2 regions of the Cobetia sp. D5 genome follow, and region 1 is predicted to be linked to the other one. Evidence: predicted binding sites of a transcription regulator. Region 1 holds the regulator's gene; the other holds the start of a gene.

Region 1 (3,414 bases):
CCAAGAGCTGATGAGCCAGCGTGCCCGTACCAATCAGCTGCTGTATCAGGCCGAGTTGCTGCTGGCCCAGTCAGCAGCCTCTGGCGACGATGAGCATGCCGTGGCGCGTCGCATGGCCGGTGAAGAGGGCGCGCTCGCCCTGCTGGAGCTGGCGCTGGCGTCATTGCTGGAAGAGTGTGCCGTGACGGCGCGCTGGCCAGAGGGTAGCTGGCGCGAGCGTCTGGCGTCGCCACCGACGCCCATCGCCGAGGTCGAGCAGCTGCGCAGTCTGCTGGAGCGTTCCGACAGCTGGTTGTCTGAGCTGGTCGCGGATGTGGCCCGCCTGCATGAAGAAGGCGGTGTCGCGCGCCGCGAAGAATCGCGTTCGCGTGGTGATGGTCTGATCATCGCGGCAGCCTCGAGCGCCTCGCTGGCCGAGCGTCTCAGTGCCGCCATCACGGCATTCAAGGCGCTGCTGCCGCAGCTGCGCGAGTCGAGTGTCGAGTGGTAGGTCAAGGCGTTGATCTGGCGCTGCACGCTGGTGATGACTGGCGCATGGCAATCGGGTGACGTTTCGCCTTCACGGGTGCTAGACTGATCGCATTGTGGCAAGCCCTGCATTCTCCGGTACGACCATGGCTCTGGCTGTGGTCGTACTTTTTTCTGCGTCGCTGATGGCAACGCGGTGCCGGGCTTGCCAGCCGTCGCGCTGACGATTACAACGACGCCGGTATCTCGCGAGATGCCGTGCAGGAGGAATGACGTGTCCGATCCCGCCGTACTTGAAATTGTGCAAATGGAAGATGGTGAAGTGATTCTGCGCGCCGCGGAAAGCGAAGGTGAGCCGCTGCTCAGCATTCGCATTTCGGACGAGGCCGCTGATCTGCTGCGTGACAATCGTTTCGAGGTCGCGCGTGAGATGATCGACCACGCCATCACCCGGACTCGCCTCTGGGATGGCGAAGAAGACGAGGACGAGCAGTCGGAAGGCATCGTGCACTGATTCATCGCTCGTGCTTCGCGCACAAAAAAACCCGCCTCGAGGCGGGTTTTTTTGTGCAATACGTGCGGCTTTTCTGTTGCTCAGAGCTTTGCGAGAAGAGCGCTGCTGGTCAAGGTCTCAGTGCAGGCCGCCATCGCGGATGACGCCCACTCCGAGACCCTCGATCTCCAGGCTGTCCGTGCGCAGGTCGACCTTGATCGGTGAGAAGTCCTCGTTCTCGGCTTCCAGCCACACGTAGTGCCCGTCACGGCGGAAGCGCTTGACGGTAACTTCATCCCCCAGACGTGCCACCACGATCTGTCCGTCACGCACGCTGCTGGTGCGGTGCACGGCCAGCAGGTCGCCTTCCAGAATTCCCACGTCCTTCATCGACACGCCGCGCACGCGCAACAGGTAGTCGGCAGCCGGCGAGAAGTAGTCGCTCGGCAGCGGGCAGTGACGGTCGATATGCTCGCTGGCAAGAATCGGACTGCCGGCGGCCACTTCCCCGATCACCGGCAGACCATCGTTGGCGCTGTCGTCGACGTCAGCCAGCGACGGCACGCGAATGCCGCGAGAGGTGCCCGGCACCATCTCGATGGCGCCCTTGCGCTTGAGGGCACGCAGATGCTCCTCGGCAGCATTCGGTGAGCGGAAGCCCAGCGCCTGGGCGATTTCGGCCCGCGTCGGCGGGTAGCCAGAGGACTTGATGGTCTTGATGATGAAGTCGAAGACATCCTGCTGGCGCGGAGTAAGCGGCTGGGTCATGGCATTGCCTTTGGCCTGGGCGGCATCTTGAGCTGACGGCACGGGGTGTGCATCCATACAACTGTCATTGTATCCAGTCATGGCGGTCATGCAAGGCATCGTGGCTTGCGTGGTGGCCTCAAAGGGCAGGTAGTCGCCGAGATATCGCTGTCTGGCGACTTTTCGTGCCGATATCCGAGGCATTCTTTCTTGATGGGAATGTCTGGAAGTGAATGTCTGGAGATTAATGTCTGGAGATGAATGTCTGGAGATGAACCCGGCCTGGCTCTGGCGGGGTGGACAGTCACCGAGCATGACGAGCCCTTGAATCGGGATGGTCAGCGTTGAGGGAATATCAGGCTTGGCTAAACCTCTGGCGTTTGAAACGCGAGAGAATTGTCAGTCATGGCATGGCGCGCTAGAATCAAAGTGTTTCAAACGAATGTTCGCCGATGGTAGTGCTCACGGGTGCCATGATCGAACGCGCCTTGCGGTGAACCTGCACCACCTCATGAGAGAGTCGCCGCGCGGGGCTTGCGCCGTGACCTACGACTCCAGTCCTTTTCTACCTGACAAGGGTTCCGCCCATGGCCCAGACCGATACCGTTACCCGCATCCTCGATACTGCCGAGGTGCTGTTCGCCGAGCGCGGCTTCGCCGAGACCTCACTGCGCAACATCACCAGCAAGGCCAAGGTCAATCTGGCGGCGGTGAACTACCACTTCGGCTCCAAGAAATCGCTGATCCAGGCGGTCTTCGCGCGCTATCTCGACCCTTTCAGTGAGCGTTTCCACGCGGCACTCGACAGCATCGAGCAGCAATACGCCGGGCGTCAGGTGCCGCTGGAGGTCCTGCTGGAGGTGATGGCGCGTACCGTGCTGGAGGTGCCGGCCGAGCGCAACAGCCTGCGTACCTTCATGCGCCTGCTCGGGCTTGCCTATACCCAGGGTCAGGGCCACATGCGGCGCTATATCCGCGAGCACTACGGCACGGTCTTCAGCCGCTTCGCCGAGCTTCTGAAGCTGGCGACGCCTGATCTGCCTGACAACGAGCGCTTCTGGCGTCTGCACTTCATGCTCGGCAGCGTGATCTTCACCTTCTCGGGCCTGGATGCGCTGCGCGATATCGAGGAGGCCGAGTACGGCCATCACACCACGGTGCGCGAGCTGATCCAGCACATGCGTCCAGTGGTCGTCGCGGCGATGGCAGCGCCGTTGCCGGCCACGCTCGGGGATGGTGAGGCGGTCACCCAGGCGGCCAGCTGATGGCCTGCTGGGTAGCGGTGGACCTCTCGCGCCAAAGCCTTGAGGTACGCAGTGACATGCCGAGTGGCAGTCGTGATGCGCCGCCCCCCGCGGCTGACCCTGAGGCGCTGGTGCACGCCTGCGCGATCTCCAGCGGCCTCAACGGTATCGGCGAGCTCGACGGCAGCGGTTGCACGCCAACCGGCTGGCATGTGATTCGTGCCGCCATCGGGGCGGGCAATCCGTGTGGCGCCGTCTATCGCGGCCGGCGCTTCACGGGCGAGGTGTTCACGCCCGAGCTTGCTGCCGAGCATCCTGAGCGAGACTGGATCCTGACGCGCATTCTGTGGCTCAGCGGCCGCGAGTCCGGCGTCAATCGTGGTCGCAATGCCCGCGGCGAGCGGGTCGATAGCCTGCGCCGCTACATCTATGTTCATGGCACGCCCAGCACTGAGCCCATGG
Region 2 (3,414 bases), 240 kb from region 1:
AGGCTTCATCGGGCAGTGGGCCAGGGCGACATGCCTGTGGCCGAGGACCGGCCGGGCAGAGCGCCCCGTCGGGCCCGCCATTCTACGCATTCGGCGCCCGTGACGCACCCGTCACGGCTGGCGGGTGATGCCTCCATCAATTGATTTCAGGCCGGGCCATGCAGGGCCGGTCATTACACTTCAAGGAGAGAGGTGGCCATGTCCACTCAATCAGCGGCACGTTCTGCGCGTCGTAATACCCAGGCCTGGCAGGCTCTCGCGCGCCATCATCAAGAGCAGATGGCCGATGTGCATCTGAAGGACCTGTTCGCCGAGGATGCGGCGCAAGGGCGTGACCGAGTGGCGACCTTCACGCGCTCTGCCGCGGGGCTGCGTCTGGATCTCTCCAAGCAGCGCCTCAAGGGCGAGACCCTGGAGCTGCTGCTGGATCTGGCGCGCGAAACCGGCGTCGAGCAGGGCATCAAGCGCCTGCTGGCCGGTGAGCATGTCAATCGCTCCGAAGACCGTCCGGCGCTGCACGCCGCGCTGCGTCTGCCGCGCTCCGCCAGCCTCGAGGTGGACGGCGAGGATATCGTGCCGGCCATCCACGAGAGCCTCGAGCACCTGGCCGAGATGGTCGACACCTTCCACAGCGGCCAGTGGCGCGGCGCCACCGGCAAGCCGATCACCGACGTGGTCAACCTCGGTGTCGGTGGCTCGGACCTGGGCCCGCTGATGGTCTCCAGCGCCCTGAGCGATTGCCGTCCCAAGGACATCCACGAGATCGGCGTGCACTTCGCCTCGACCATGGATGGCTCCCAGCTGGCGGATTATCTGGAATCCTTCAGCCCGGAAACCACGCTGTTCATCCTGTCCTCCAAGTCATTCTCGACCATCGATACGCTGTCCAATGCCCGCACCGCGCGCGACTGGCTGAAATCACGCCTCGATCCGGAAGGGCGCCTGGAAGCGCTGATCAACCGTCAGCACTTTATCGGCGCTTCCGCCAAGCCGGAGAAGATGACCGAGTGGGGCATCGCGCCGGAACATCAGCTGCTGTTCTGGGATTGGGTCGGCGGCCGCTATTCGCTGTGGGGCACCATCGGTCTGCCCATCGCGCTCAATGTCGGCATGGACAACTTCCGTCGTCTGCTGGCCGGGGCGCATGAGCTGGATGAGCACTTCCGCACCGCGCCGCTGGAAGACAACCTGCCGGTGCTGCTGGCGCTGGCCGGGATCTGGAACAACAACTTCCTCGATATCCGCGCCCACTCCATCCTGCCCTACGACGGTCGCCTGGAGTACTTCGCAAGCTACCTCGAGCAGCTGGAGATGGAATCCAACGGCAAGTCGGTGACCAACGATGGCGAGATGATCGACTACTCGACCTGTCCGGTGCTGTGGGGCCAGCTGGGGCCGAACGCCCAGCACGCCTTCTATCAGCTGCTGCACCAGGGCACCCAGGCGGTCGAGTGTGACTTCATCGCGCCGATGTGCCGTTATGATCACGTCGAGGACGCCGAGACACGCGCCCACCTCAAGGCACAGCACCGTCTGACGCTGGCCAACTGCTTCGCCCAGTCACGTGTGCTGATGCTGGGTGATGACGCCATCCCCGGTGATGAGGCGCAGCCGAACCACAAGCGCTACCGTGGCAATCAGCCGTCGACCACGCTGCTGCTGGAGACGCTGACACCGGAAACGCTGGGTGCGTTGATTGCGCTCTACGAGCAGAAGGTCTTCGTTCAGGCCACCATCTGGGATATCAACCCGTTCGATCAGTGGGGTGTGGAGCTGGGCAAGCAGATCGCCACCGCCACCGAAGCGACCATGACCACCGGCGAAGGCTTCGAGACGCTGGACGCCTCCAGCCGTGCGCTGATCGAAGCGGTGTGGGCAGCCCAGGACCAGGACCCGCGCTGAGCCCATGGCGGATGTGAGTGAGGGCATGCTGATATGCCATGCAAGACGAGCGGCGGCGGCAGTCGTCGCTCTCTGTTGATTTATACAGTATTCTCGCTATCCTATAAGCGAATCAATCGTTTACACTAGACAGCACGACGCGGACCGTCGAAAACCCTGCTCCCAGCGTATGAATGCTCGAGAGATGCCCAGCCATCTTGAGGCGTGGAAGGGGAGGCTTCGCGGTCTGGCGTGTTGTCGGGAGTGCTGATGGCCAATTCCCCCTTTCCGTCAGATACGGCAGCGATGCACGCCACCGCGCCCGTCAAGGGTCTGCTGTACCTGCACGGCTTCAATTCGGCCAGTTGTTCGCCCAAGGCACGCTTGATGCAGCGCGCGGCAGAGCAGTTCGGCCTGCCGTGCGTGATGCCGGACATCCCCCCGGAGCCCGGCGCGGGTCAGGCGGCGGTCAACGCGGCCTATCTCACGTTGTGTGAGCGCCTGGCGCTGGACCCCGCAGACCCTGCCTGTGACGACGCCATCATGGTGATCGGCAGCTCCATGGGCGGTTTTCTGGCCACCTGGCTGGTCGCGCGTGAGGCCGCACGCCTCGAGGGGCCGGCTGGTCCTTCTCAGAGCGTCTGGCGTCAAGGGCCGCGCAGTGTGCTGATCAATCCGGCCGTGCGTCCCGCGCGACTGGTCAGCGAATGGCTCGGTTCGGTGCATGCCAACCCCTATACCGGCGTGACGTTCACCGTCACCGAGGAGTTCGGGCCCGGGCTGCTCGCATTGGAAGCGGAACCGGTCACGGCGCAGCGCACCCTGGTGCTGTTGGCGACGGCCGATGAGACATTGGATGTCAATGATGCCGCAGGGCTCTATCAGGGAAGTCGCTTGATCATCACGCCGGGTGGCGATCACGGCTTTGCGCAGCTGGCGGAATATCTGCCGGCGATCATGGCGCATGGCGGGCACCGGCTGGCCCCCGCCACCGCAGCGGCGATGCATGTCGCGCCGGACTAGCAGGTCATGCGCGTGGTGCTTTCTGCTACGACACACCACGACCTGGCTGGGCACGGCACCTCTTGGCACGACATGGATTGGCACGACTTGGCAGGGCGTTCGATGCTGAACGCCAGGCGCCGGTCTCTCATTTTTCAGGAATCCGTTGTCCGTCTCGCGCACGTGAAATGGCGAGTCGGATGGCGGACGTCAACACCAAGGACACAAGGCTGCGATGAGTCAGTACAGCGCCAGTTCCATTGAGGTCCTCTCCGGCCTCGAACCGGTCCGCAAGCGGCCCGGCATGTATACCGACACTTCTCGGCCCAACCATCTGGCGCAGGAAGTCATCGACAACTCCGTCGATGAGGCGCTGGCGGGGCATGCGAAGGAAATCCGCGTGCGCCTGCTCGAGAATGGCGGTATCGAGGTCGGCGATGACGGTCGTGGCATGCCCACCGACATCCACCCCGAGCATGGCGTGACCGGCATCGAGCTGATCCTCACCAAGCTGCACGCGGGCGGCAAGTT

The links. The regulator LexA, encoded in region 1, represses DNA repair genes until DNA is damaged. The targets are predictions, from matches to a motif close to TACTGTNTANNTANACAGTA.
Region 2: the regulator LexA is predicted to act here: its motif matches at 1,973-1,992, upstream of U0O11_RS05230 (YqiA/YcfP family alpha/beta fold hydrolase).

The regions. Positions count from the first base shown of each region.
Region 1 is NZ_CP142020.1:992,386-995,799, forward strand. It holds gene topA (type I DNA topoisomerase) at 1-11, shown strand, start outside; gene U0O11_RS04220 (DUF6586 family protein) at 11-490, shown strand; gene U0O11_RS04225 (hypothetical protein) at 743-982, shown strand; gene lexA (transcriptional repressor LexA) at 1,100-1,729, opposite strand; gene U0O11_RS04235 (TetR/AcrR family transcriptional regulator) at 2,296-2,973, shown strand; gene U0O11_RS04240 (L,D-transpeptidase family protein) at 2,973-3,414, shown strand, end outside.
Region 2 is NZ_CP142020.1:1,232,423-1,235,836, forward strand. It holds gene pgi (glucose-6-phosphate isomerase) at 199-1,902, shown strand; gene U0O11_RS05230 (YqiA/YcfP family alpha/beta fold hydrolase) at 2,152-2,904, shown strand; gene parE (DNA topoisomerase IV subunit B) at 3,119-3,414, shown strand, end outside.